DNA from 3 places in the Pantoea deleyi genome. Region 1 is predicted to be linked to each of the others. Evidence: riboswitches for the same ligand, from Rfam matches in the RefSeq annotation. Region 1 holds a riboswitch; each other region holds the start of a gene.
The links. A riboswitch is a leader RNA that binds a small molecule or an ion and turns the genes downstream of it on or off. The one in region 1 is predicted to bind thiamine pyrophosphate.

Region 1 (4,209 bases):
ACTGACTTCCCGGCACATGGTGAAGCTGATCAAGATAGACGGCGGGTAACGCGGTTTTGCGGGAAATCGCCTCTGCCAGGGTCGATTTTCCACTGTTCGATGGCCCCATAATAGAGATACGTGGTCCGAGCGCGTCTAACGCGAGGGGGTTATTCACGACGTTTCCTCTGGCTGAATCCTGCGGAAGGAAGCGCGCAGAAACCGTGTCTCTGTCGCGCACGACTCAAGGCGATGACCATAATAAGCGACAAAAGGGCGATTCGTCACAATACGCGGATGCGGGGTGCACAGGAGAGGCGGATGAGGACGCCGTCCGTCTGCGGAAAACCTCTGTCGTGTGCGTCCGCCGGGACAGGCGTTCGCTTAAAAGCGGTGTTAATGCTTCGCCTCATCCTGCCGCTGAAACAGGCTGGATATCAGCGGGTGCCCGTCCCGGCGAGCCTCAGATAAAAAAAGCGATTACACATTTACAAATTTAAATGTGTAAATATAATGACGGCTTTTCACGCATCCGAGGATTTTTTTATGCCGTCACTGTTCAGCCCCCTGACCCTGGGCGATCTCAGCCTTCGTAACCGCATCGTCCTGCCGCCGCTGACCCGCTGCCGCAGCGAACAGCCGGGCAATATCCCCGGCGAGATGATGGTGGAGTATTACCGCCAGCGTGCCAGTGCCGGGCTGATGATCACCGAAGGTACCCAGATTGAGCCACGCGGGCAGGGCTACGCCTGGACGCCGGGCATCCACAGTGAGGCGCAGATCGCGGGCTGGAAAAAGGTGACAGAGGCGGTGCATCAGCAGGGCGCCACGATTTTCTGCCAGCTCTGGCACGTAGGCCGCGTCTCTCACAATGCGCTTCAGCCGGGCAATGAGGCACCGGTTGCCCCCTCGGCCATCGCTGCCGATAACGTCCGGGTATTTATCGAAACCGGACCGGGTACCGGGATGCTGACCGCACCCAGCGAGCCACGCGAGCTGACCACCTGCGAAGTCAAAGAGATCGTGGCGCTCTACCGGCGTGCGGCGGAGAACGCTAAAGCTGCCGGATTCGACGGCGTTGAGCTGCATGCTGCCAACGGTTATCTGATCAACCAGTTTATTTCGGCGCAGACAAACTTCCGCACGGATGAATATGGCGGCTCGGCAGAGAAGCGTCTGCGCTTCCTGCGTGAAGTGGTTCAGGCCGTCAGCGCAGTCTTTGGCAGCCATCGGGTTGGCGTCCGGTTTGCGCCGCTGTTTTCGAGCACCGACGAAGAGCGCGTTTACCTCGGTCTGGTTGAACGCGATCCACACGCCACCTATATCCACGCTGCGCAGCTGCTGAATACGCTGGAAGTCGGCTATCTCTCCATCGCCGAAGCGGACTGGGATAACAGCCCGGCGATGCCGGAGAGTTTCCGCATCGCACTGCGCGACACCTTCCGTTCACCGATCATCTATTCCGGCCGCTACACCGCAGAGAAAGCGCAGCAGATGCTGGAAAAAGGCTGGGGTGATCTGTTTGGGTTTGGCCGCAGCTTCATCGCCAACCCCGATCTGCCTGCGCGTATCCGGTCGGGTTATGCCCTGAACGCGGTGGACCACGCCTCGCTGTATGGCGGCGGTGAGAAAGGGTATACTGACTATCCTTTTTACCCATCCTGATACTCTGTGAGGCGGCATGTCCCCGGAAAATGCCCTGAAGCTGCTGGCCAACCCGACGCGTGTGGCCGTGCTGAAGTGGCTTAAAGAACCTGACGAGGCGTTTGCGGGCTATTCGCAGCTCTATCCCTTCGATCAGTACGGTGTCTGCGCCAGCCTCATCCAGGACAAGGCGGGCTTATCACAGCCCGCCACCTCGTTATGCCTCAAGGCCCTGCAGAGTGCCGGTCTGGTCGAAGCCAGCAAAGTCGGTAAGTGGACCTACTACCGCCGCGCCGAACCGCGTATCCGCGAAGTCACTGAGACCCTGACACAGGCGCTGCAGGCGCTCTGATCGCCCTGGCGCCCTGGCGTCGTCAAACGAACCGGGGTTGCCTGTCTCTTTTCTTTCCCCGCGCTTTTCTGCCCCTGCTTTGTGCCCGCGTCTTGACGAACCCGCCCGCTTAACTTACAACTAGAGCCGTCAGGGGAGTCTCGCCGGAGAGACTGAGAGGCTAATAGCGCATCGCGCGGCTTAGCGACCCTTAGAACCTGACCCAGTTGATACTGGCGTAGGAAGACGGGTATCGCAGCCGATACTTGCCGCAGGGGCACATGCGCCTTTGCCTTTTCCCTCTGTATCACGGGTCTTCGTTAACCAAAACGAGGGCAATGTGAAAAATCTCATCCTGAAACCTTCTCTTCCTGCCGGATGGCGGTCATGAGCCGCTGGTCGGTGCTCGGCAGCGGCGTGGCCGGGCTGTGCGTCGCCACGCTGCTGATGGAGCGCGGAGAAACGGTCGAAATCATTACGCAGCCAGCGTGCCGTGCCGCGTCCCACTGGGCGGGCGGGATGCTCGCGCCCTGGTGCGAAGCCGAGAGTGCGCCGCCGGAGGTGATCACCTGGGGCCAGCACGCGGCCGGCTGGTGGGCGAAGCGCGTGGCGGGCGTAGCGCAGCAGGGCACGCTGGTAGTGGCGCCGCCGCGTGACAGTCGCGAACTCATTCGCTTTGCCAGCCTGACCCAGGCGCATCAGTGGGTCACGCCCGGCGAAATCGAGCCTGCGCTGGAAAACCGTTTTGCCCGCGGCCTGTTCTTTGCCCGGGAAGCGCATCTCGATCCACGCCGGGCGATGCAGCAGCTGCGCGACACCCTGCAGCAGGCGGGCGTTGCCTTTCACAGCGGACAACCTGCCGGAAAAATCATCGACTGCCGTGGCATTCACGCCGCCGCACAGCAGCCCGCACTGCGCGCGGTGCGGGGCGAAATGGTGATCCTGCAGACGTCCGACATCCAGCTTTCCCGTCCGGTACGGCTGCTGCATCCCCGTTTTCCCTGCTATCTGGTGCCGCGTGCCGGGGGGCACTTCATGCTGGGGGCGACCATGGTCGAAAGCCACGACAGCAGCCCGATTAGCGCCAGGGCGATGATGGAGTTGCTCAGCGCCGCCTACAGCCTGCATCCGGCGCTGGCCGAAGCCCGCATTGTGGAGAGCGGCACCGGTCTGCGTCCCGCCTACCGGCAGAACCTGCCGGAGGTGCGCTACGAAGAGGGCCGTTTTTCGCTGAATGGCCTCTACCGCCACGGCTTCCTGCTGGCCCCGATCATGGCTGAAAAACTTATGCTGCAACTGACTCAGGAGATGACACATGCGGGTTGAACTCAATGGACGCACAATCGAAACCGCTGCCAGCACGCTGGCAGAACTGATGACGGAGCAGCAGATCGATCCGCGCAGCGTCGCTACCGCCCTGAACGGTGCGTTTGTGCCGCGCAGCGGCTATGCCAGCCAGCAGCTTGAGGCGGGTTGTCAGGTCGAAGTTCTGTCACCGATGCAGGGAGGATAATCATGTTCTATCAGTTCGAACCTCAGTCGCGCTTCCTGCTCGGCACCGCCGGGTATCCCTCGCCGGAGATCCTTCACCAGGCGATCGACGCCTCCGGCACGGAAATCATTACCGTCAGCCTTCGCCGCGAGGGCAGCGAAGGCGGGGCTTTCCGCTCGCTGCTGCAACAGGTGAATAAACGGATTCTGCCCAACACCGCGGGCTGCCACACGGTCAAAGAGGCGGTGACGACGGCGCAGATGGCGCGCGAACTCTTCGGCACCCCGTGGATCAAGCTGGAGGTGATCGGTCACGCCGATACGCTGCAGCCCGACCCCTTTGCGCTGGTGGAAGCGGCCCGGATCCTCTGCGCGGAGGGTTTTCAGGTGTTTCCCTACACCACGGAAGATCTGATCGTGGGCGAAAAACTGCTGGAGGCGGGCTGCGAACTGCTGATGCCCTGGGGCGCGCCGATCGGCTCCGGCCAGGGACTGCGCAACATCGAAGGGCTGCGCGCCATGCGCGCCTGGTTCAGCGATGTGCCGCTGATTATCGATGCGGGCATTGGCGCACCGGGCCAGGCGGCGCAGGCGATGGAGATGGGCTTCGACGGCGTGCTGCTCAACACGGCGGTCGCCAAAGCACGCGATCCGGCGCGGATGGCCGGGGCCTTTGCCGCCGCGATTCACGGCGGACGCGAGGCATTTGAGGCGGGGCTGATGGAGCCTCGTGATATGGCATCGGCCTCGACGCCGATTTTCGG
Region 2 (4,209 bases), on a different replicon from region 1:
AACAGCGCGACCACGCCAAAATCGCCCACCGACAGGACGCAGGCAAAGGCCAGCGCCTGCGCCAGCGGACGCTTCAGCGCCCGCAGCTCAATCAGCCGCAGCCGGTTCCAGCCGCGGATATCCAGCGAATCACAGAGTCTGCCGTAACGCTCCGCCACATCCCGCATCGGGTTTTCCAGCACTTTCATGGCATAGGGAATGGCGATCAGCGCATTGGTAAAGATCACCAGCCCCTCTGCCGAATCGGGCAGGCCGATCGTGGCGTTGAACAGCAGGAAAAACCCGGTGGCGAGGACGATGCCGGGCATCGCCAGGATCAGCATCCCGCTGGTGTCGATCAACTGAGCGGCCACCGGGCGCTGACGCAGCCGCAGCTCACGGCTGCTCCACAGCAGCATCATGGTCAGCGCCACACAGAGCAGGCCCGCGCCGGTGGCGATACGCAGCGAGGTAAAAGTCGCCTGCCAGAGGGCTGGCTGCGCCAGTGCGCCCCGCACGCCGCCGTGCAGCCCCTCGACAATCACCGCCGCCAGCGGGGGCAGCAGCAGGAGCAGCGCCAGCAGGATCAGCAGCGTATCGATCAGCTGCGCCGCGCGCGAATCCTGCGGATCGCGCCAGCCGCTGAGCTGGCTGCTTCCGGCGGGGATCGCCTTGCTGAAGCGCTGACTGAGCAGCACCAGCGTCAGGCAGCAGCCGAGCTGGATCATCGCCAGCAGGGCGGCGCGGCCGGGATCGTAGTCATAACTCAGCGCCTGGAAGATCGCCAGTTCGATAGTGGTCGCCTGCGGACCGCCGCCCAGCGACAGCACGGTGGCAAAGCTGGCAAAGCAGAGCATAAAGATCAGCGCCCCGGCAGGCAGCAGCTGACGCCGCAGCCACGGCCACTCCAGCAGACGAAAGTGGTGCCAGCCGCGCAGGCCAAGCTGAGCCGCCAGCTGACGCTGCTCTGCCGGGATCTGCTCCAGCGCCTGCAGCAGCAGACGCGTCGCCAGCGGCAGGTTAAAGAAGACGTGCGCCAGCAGGATGCCCGACAGCCCGTAGGGCGAGAAGTGATAGCCGATCCCGGCCCACTGGCAGAGCTGCGCCAGCCAGCCGGTGCGTCCGTAAATCGTCAGCAGACCAAATATCGCCACCAGCACCGGCAGCACCAGGGTCATGGCGCACAGGCGCAGCAACAGCTGACGGCCGGGAAAGCGGCGGCGATAGAGCGCCCGCGCCAGCGGCAGGGCGGGCAGCAGCGACAGCAGTGCGGAGAGCAGCGCCTGACCGAATGAGAACGCGATGACATGGCGCAGGTAATCATCCTGCAACATGCTGCGCAGATCGGTTTCCGGTGCGGCGCTCCAGAGTGCGCCGAAGGCCAGAAACGCCACCAGGGTTAGCAGCAGCGTGGCGAACGATCCGGGCAGCAGCCAGCCCGGCATCAGCGACTGACTGCGCGTTGCCACTGGCTAATCCAGCCGGCGCGCTGGCTGGCGACCTCTTCCGGCGAGAACTGCAGCGCGGTGGCGGGCACCGTCAGGGCGTTAAAACCGGCGGGCAGCGGCGTGGCGGTCACCGGGTACATCCAGTTACCGGTCGGAATGGTGCGCTGGAAGTCGGGGGAGACCATAAACGTCATGAACTGCTGCGCCAGCTCGGGCTGCCTGCTGCTGGCTAACTGCGCGGCGACTTCGACCTGCAGATAGTGGCCTTCGGCAAACGGGGCGGCCGCATAGTTCTCTTTCTTCTCTTCGATGATGTGATAAGCCGGTGAGGTGGTGTAGCTCAGCACCAGATCGCTTTCCCCTTTCAGGAACAGGCCATAGGCCTCACTCCAGCCTTTGGTCACCGTCACGGTTTTCTGCGCCAGCTTCTGCCACGCCTGCGGTGCCTGAACGCCATAGACTTTCTGCATCCAGAGCAGCAGACCTAAGCCGGGGGTGCTGGTGCGGGGATCTTCGTAGATCACCCGCCACTTCTGCGGGCTGTCGACCAGCTCTTTCAGGCTTTTTGGCGGGTTTTTCAGCCGGGTCCTGTCATAGACAAAGGCGAAGTAGCCATAGTCAAAGGGGATGAAGGTCGTGTCATGCCAGCCGCCGGGCAGGGTTAATTTTGTGGTGTCGACCTGACTGCTGGCGAACAGGCCGGTTTTCTGCGCCGTCTGCACCAGATTGTTGTCCAGCCCCAGCACCACATCCGCCTTGCTGTTTTTGCCTTCCATCCTCACGCGGTTCAGCAGCGAGACGCCATCTTCCAGCGTGACAAATTTCAGCTCGCAGTTGCAGCGGGCTTCAAAGGCTTTTTTTACCGCCGGGCCGGGGCCCCAGTCGGCAGAGAAGGAGTCGTAGGTGTAGACCGTGAGAACCGGTTTTGCCGCCAGAACGGGGGCGGAGAGTAACAGCAGGACCGGCAGAACTTTCTTTAACACTTTGCGCTCCTTCAGGAGAATAGGGGATGAGTCGCAAAGGATCTGAGCACTGAGGCCTCTCAAATCCCTACGTCGGTATTAACCGAATCAGGTTCGACGGGTCTCTCTCAGCTGCTTGCTGGTGGCAGGCGGCACCCCGTTGAGAACGCCACATTCTAGTCATTTCATCGGCGTGGCGAAAGCGTTACAGCGCGGGTGGCGCGAACCAGGCCGATTTAAAATCGAACCAGCCCAGCGTATTCATCCGCACGCCGCGCATACTGCGCTGACCTTCGAGCAGCAGCCAGTGGTGAAACAGCGGATGCAGGCCCGCCTCTTCGACTAGCTGTTTGCTCCATTCGGCCAGCGGCAGCGTTTTCTCACGCCAGCGCGCCGCATCGCCCTGCCAGTCGACGGGCAGGCAGTGGTGCAGCAGCGGGATCTCATACAACTGCGCGAACAGCGAATAGTTGAGCGGCAGGGTGAAGTTCACGCTGCCGAGCCAGATGTCACTTTCCGCCTCGCCCTGATACCAGCTCTCGTAGTCGATCTCGCGGGTCACCAGCGTGACGCCATGCTGAGCCAGCAGGGGTCGCAGCGCATTGGCAATGCCTTCATGCTCCACATGCTGGCTGTACCAGGTCAGCGTCAGGTGGGTCAGGCCGGGCGGCTTCTCAACCGGCGTCAGGTCGCGGCGGTGATGCCAGCGCGGCAGCAGGCCATAGGCCGGGAACCAGTAGCGCTGATACCCGACGCCCGCGTGGTTGAGCAGGGCGATGGGGTTAAACAGATAGCTCACCCAGCGCCGGACCGCCGCGTCGCGGCCCTGCGCGGAACGCTGGTCGAACAGCAGGTAGTAGCATCCCTCCTCCAGGCGACTCTCCTCCTGAACCTCATCAGCGCTCTCGCTGTCGCCCTGCAGACGGACACCGGCATAGACCAGCTCATCGCTGATGTCGGGCAGCACCCAGATAGAGACATCGTCGATCAGGGCGCGAAAACCAAAATAGTCATCAAAGGCTTCAATTTTCAGCTGGCTCGCCTGATTGCGGATCACCCGGTAGGGGCCGGTGCCCACCGGCTGGCGGGCAAAATCGGCTAGGGTGGGCCATTCGCGTGGCAGGATCATCGCGCTCACGCTGCCCAGCAGCCAGGGCAGCCACGCGTCGGGCTGGCTTAAGTGGATGTCGAGCGTCCAGGGGGCGGGCGAGGCGATCTCTGCAATATGGGAGAAGAGCGGGTGAGGGCGCTGACGCGCCAGCGTGGCCAGCACATCCTCCATCTCCAGCTCTCTGCCGTGATGAAAACGAATCGCCGGACGCAGAAAGAAGCGCCAGTGTAGCGGCGAGGTCTGCTGCCAGTGATGGGCAATGTCCGGCTCGACTTCCCCGTTTTCCTCATTTATTCGCGTCAGGCCGTTGAAGATCTGGCGGGCAATATGGGTCTCCGAGCGTCGCAGCGGCGAGCCGGGCAGCAGGTTGAGCAGCGGCCGGTAGTAGAGCACCCGCAGGATATGCTTGCCCTGGCGGAAGCTGCGGCCCAGATGCGCGCCGATCATCTGGCGTACCTGATTTTTGTCCCCGACCAGCTGAACCAGCTGATCGATACGATCCTGATCCAGCAGATCCTCGGCGCGCTGCTGCTGTAAGGCCAGCCCGGTGTAGCAGAAGGTGAGCACCGAGCGTTTGCCGCGACCGGCCTCAGCCTGCCAGATCAGCCAGCCTGCGGCCTGCATGCGGTTGAGCAGGTTGCGCATATGGCGGCGCGAGCAGTGCAGCCGATCGGCCAGCTCGCTCAGGGTGATCGCCTGCGTCTGCCCC
Region 3 (4,209 bases), 170 kb from region 1:
AAGAAGTGCAGCTGCGGCTGATAGGTGATGGCCAGGTCGGCCTGCTTCGCGGCCACCAGACGCGGCGGCAGCGCAGGGTCGGAGGGCGGGATCATCGTCACCTCCAGCCCCTCAGCGGCAAAGGCCCCGCTCTGCTGGGCCACCATCAGAGGCGCGTGATCGGGATTGATATACCAGTCGAGCACCAGCGTCAGTTTTTCCATCGTCTGCGCCTGAGCGGCGAGAGAGGCGCTGAACAGCAGGGTAAACAGGGGCATTTTTGTCATGGGGTTTCTCATCAGTGAGGTCATTAAGGCGTTTCCGGTGCCCAGGCGATCAGGCGGCGCAGCAGACGATCGAGGATCAGCCACAGGGCCAGCGTCATCAGCACCAGAATAAACAGGGCGGCGAAACAGAGATCACTCTGCATCCGGGCATTGGCGTTCAGCATTACGTATCCCAGCCCTTCCGCGGAACCGACCCATTCGCCAATGATGGCGCCGATGGGCGCGACGGCGGCGGCCATGCGCAGGCCGGAACCCAGCGCGGGCAACGCGGCGGGCAGCCGGACATGCCCTAGCTGCGCCCCCTGTGACGCGCCCATCGTGCGGGCCAGATCGAGGTAGCCGGGCGGGACGCGACGCAGGCCGTCGAAAAAGGTGGAGGTCACGGGAAAGAAGATCACCAGTATCGCCATCGCCACTTTGGCCCCCATGCCGAAGCCAAACCAGAGCACCAGCAGGGGAGCCAGAGCAAACACCGGGATCGCCTGGCTGCTGATTACCAGCGGCATCATCCAGCGCCGCAGCCCCGGCGAAAAGGTCATACCCAGCGCCAGTGCGCCGCCCAGCAGCACACCGGCAGCCATGCCGCTGAGGATTTCGGACAGGGTGATCAGCGTGTGATGGGTTAAATAGTCCGCGTTCTGCCACAGCGCGGCGGCGACCGACGCGGGTGAGGGCAGCAGAAAGGCTGGCACGGCGGTGAGCGTGGCCAGCCACCACGCCGCGATCAGCCCGGTGGCGAGTATCAGGGCACGGCGAAGACCGGAAAAGCCTGCCTGTAATTTCATCCGGCTACCCCGCTTAGCTGTTTCAGCAGCGTGGCCTGACGCTGAATGACGTGGAGGTCATCGGCGGCGCGCGGGGGGGCGCCCGCCAGGGGCGCACAGGCTTCCACACCCGCCGGACTGATTACCAGACAATGGTGTGCGAGCCGACAGGCCTCCGCGACATCATGGGTAATCAGCAGAACGGTGTGACCTGTCAGCACGTCGGCCGCCAGCGTCTGAATCTGACTGCGGGTCAGGGCATCCAGTGCCGAGAAAGGCTCATCCATCAGGACAATGGGCTGGCGGGTGTAGAGCGTCCGCGCCAGTGCCGCACGCTGCCGCATTCCGCCGGAGAGCGTCGCGGGCCGTGCGCGGGCGCACTGGCTCAGCCCGACCCGCGCCAGCAGATGCTGCGCCCGGTCGCGGTCGGGCTTTTCCCCGCGCAGGCGGCTGGCGAGGCAGACATTCTGTTCTATCGTCAGCCAGGGGTAGAGCAGATCCTGCTGACCCATCCAGGCGATGCGGCCGCCCAGCGGCAGGCCGTCACTGCCGCTGACCTGTCCAGCGGTGGGCGGTGTCAGGCCCGCGATAACCCGCATCAGGCTGCTTTTACCGACGCCGCTGGCACCGAGCAGCGCGGTGATCTCCCCGCCCGCAATCGCCAGGTCGAGCTGGCTGAAGAGCGGTCGCTGCCCGAAACACAGGCTGAGCTGACGCACCGAAATCCCCGGCGCGACAGGTGGGGTCGCGCCCCTCATGCGCCGTGCGCCGGGCTGGAGGCATAGTTCAGGCCCATCTGCCAGAAGGCTGATTCGAGCCGCGTTGCGGTGGTGAAGATCGCCGTCAGCCGGAGAAAACGTGCTTCCCCGGCACCTTCATCTGCCAGACGTTCAAACAGGGAAAGCGAGCGGCGAACGCCCGCCAGATAGTTTTCATCCCCGTAGTTCCTGATCCACGCCGCATAGGGGTTGCCCTCAAAGCGGGTCGCCGGGTCGTGCAGCAGGCTCAGGCCGATCTCCGCGTACCCGGCGACGCACGGCATCAGCGCCGTCAGCAGCGCCAGCGCATCGCCGGTGTGGCCGACATCCAGCACATAGCGGGTGTAGTTCAGCGTCTCCATCGCTTCGGGTTCGTCTGCCATCGCCGCTTCGCTGATGCCCCATTGCCGGCAGTAGGCCTGATGCAACGGCAGTTCACTGATGATGGCGTTAAGCGAGGCGGTCGCATGGCGCAGCGCGTCAGGGTCGGCGAGTTTACTGATCAGCAGGCCCCAGGCGCGGGCAAAATGCAGCAGAAACTGATAGTCCTGCACCAGATAATGGCGAAAGGCGGCGACAGGCAGCGTGCCCTGGCCGAGTTGCTGCACAAAGTCGTGCGCAACATAGGCGTGCCAGTGCGGACCCGCCTGCTGGCGCAGACGGCCATAAAAGCCGGTGTCGAAAAGCGGATGTGACATAGGATCTCCGGTAGTCAGGGAGATCCGGGCATACGGTCTGGAACAGGGGATAATGCAGGCAATGAGGCAGTAGATTCTGCCGACCCGTCCCTTCGCTGGCATGACCCAGATCAGGTTCAAAGGGTTCGGCTTACGCCATCTCAGCCCGTTACAGGACACCCCTCGGAGACATTGGTTATACGATAATTCCTGCCGGAGCACAATCGGCACAGACGCCGCAATCGCGTCTCAGCCTCTGCGGTTGCCGGCATTCAGTGACGGTGTCACTCCAGATCGCTGCCGTTGCTGGCGATCACTTTCCTGTACCACCAGAATGACTTCTTGCGCGTGCGTGCCAGCGTGCCGTTTCCGCGATCGTCGCGGTCAACGTAGACAAACCCGTAGCGTTTGCTCATCTCACCGGTCGAGGCCGCCACCAGATCGATGCAGCCCCAGCTGGTGTAGCCCAGCACCGGCACGCCATCCTCTATCGCATCGCCCATCGCGCGAATATGTTCACGAAGATAGCTAATGCGGTAGTCGTCGCGAATTTCGCCGTTATCGTCGGGTTCGTCACGCGCGCCCAGGCCATTTTCCACCAGGAACAGCGGCTTCTGGTAGCGGTCATACATCATGTTCATGGTGATGCGTAAGCCGAGCGGATCGATGCCCCAGCCCCACTCGCTGCGCGGCACATGCGGGTTAGTCAGGGATTTCACCACATTGGCGGCGCTGCTGTTCTGCTCGTTCATCTCTGCCGAGGCGCAGCGTGAGGCGTAATAGCTGAACGAGACAAAATCGACGCTGTGCTTCAGGATCTCATCATCCCCGTCGGCGATATCAAGGGTGATCCCCTTTTCCCGGAACAGGCGGGCGGCGTAGGCGGGGTACGCGCCCCGCGCCTGCACATCGATAAAGAAGAGATTCTCGCGATCCTTTTCCAGCGCCGCCCAGACATCTTCCGGCTTGCTGGACCAGGGGTAGAAGTTTCCGCCAGCCAGCATGCAGCCGACCTGATTCGCCGGGTTCACCTCATGCGCGATGCGTGTCACCCATGCGCTGGCGACCAGCTCATGATGCGCCGCCTGATACTTCACCTGCTCCTGATTCTCGCCGGGTTCGAACACCAGCCCCGCGCCGGAAAACGGACTGTGCAGCAGGATGTTGATCTCGTTAAAGGTCAGCCAGTATTTCACCAGGCCATCAAACGCCTCGAAGCAGGTGCGGGCGTAGCGGGCAAAGAAGTCGACCATCTTCCGGTTTCGCCATGAGCCATATTCGGTGACCAGATGCATCGGCACATCGAAATGGCAGAGCGTCACCAGCGGTTCGATATGATGTTTCCGGCACTCCTCAAACACCGCGCGATAAAAAGCGATGCCCGCCGGATTCGGCTCCGGTTCGTCGCCGTTGGGATAGAGCCGACTCCAGGCAATCGAGGTGCGGAATACGCTGAACCCCATCTCCGCCATCAGCGCAATATCTTCCCGATAGCGGTGATAGAAATCGATAGCCTCATGGCTGGGATAGAACTCATCGTCACGCAGGGTAAACCGCTTTTCCAGCCCCAGCTTGACCGGCATACGGTGCGGCCCGTGCGGGATCATATCCACGGTGGTTAAGCCTTTTCCGCCTTCGCGAAAACCGCCTTCACTCTGGTTCGCGGCCAGCGCGCCACCCCATAAAAATCCTTGCGGAAACCTTGATTCAGACATGCAATCCTCTTTGTTCTGGTCACGTTGAC

Region 2: linked by a shared signal. The riboswitch ahead of thiB (thiamine ABC transporter substrate binding subunit) and the one ahead of J1C59_RS20985 (FAD-dependent oxidoreductase) in region 1 are both predicted to bind thiamine pyrophosphate.
Region 3: linked by a shared signal. The riboswitch ahead of J1C59_RS19785 (TenA family protein) and the one ahead of J1C59_RS20985 (FAD-dependent oxidoreductase) in region 1 are both predicted to bind thiamine pyrophosphate.

Annotation. Positions count from the first base shown of each region.
Region 1 covers NZ_CP071407.1:374,851-379,059, reverse strand. Annotated here, with positions in the region: gene J1C59_RS21000 (P-loop NTPase family protein) at 1-157, opposite strand, end outside; gene J1C59_RS20995 (alkene reductase) at 526-1,644, shown strand; gene J1C59_RS20990 (ArsR/SmtB family transcription factor) at 1,661-1,975, shown strand; TPP riboswitch at 2,097-2,216, shown strand; gene J1C59_RS20985 (FAD-dependent oxidoreductase) at 2,342-3,280, shown strand; gene thiS (sulfur carrier protein ThiS) at 3,270-3,467, shown strand; gene J1C59_RS20975 (thiazole synthase) at 3,470-4,209, shown strand, end outside.
Region 2 covers NZ_CP071405.1:3,276,153-3,280,361, reverse strand. Annotated here, with positions in the region: gene thiP (thiamine/thiamine pyrophosphate ABC transporter permease ThiP) at 1-1,448, opposite strand, end outside; gene thiB (thiamine ABC transporter substrate binding subunit) at 1,424-2,410, opposite strand; TPP riboswitch at 2,457-2,559, opposite strand; gene sgrR (HTH-type transcriptional regulator SgrR) at 2,595-4,209, opposite strand, start outside.
Region 3 covers NZ_CP071407.1:96,593-100,801, forward strand. Annotated here, with positions in the region: gene J1C59_RS19770 (ABC transporter substrate-binding protein) at 1-266, opposite strand, end outside; gene J1C59_RS19775 (ABC transporter permease) at 290-1,051, opposite strand; gene J1C59_RS19780 (ABC transporter ATP-binding protein) at 1,048-1,788, opposite strand; gene J1C59_RS19785 (TenA family protein) at 1,785-2,486, opposite strand; TPP riboswitch at 2,557-2,659, opposite strand; gene J1C59_RS19790 (6-phospho-beta-glucosidase) at 2,750-4,180, opposite strand.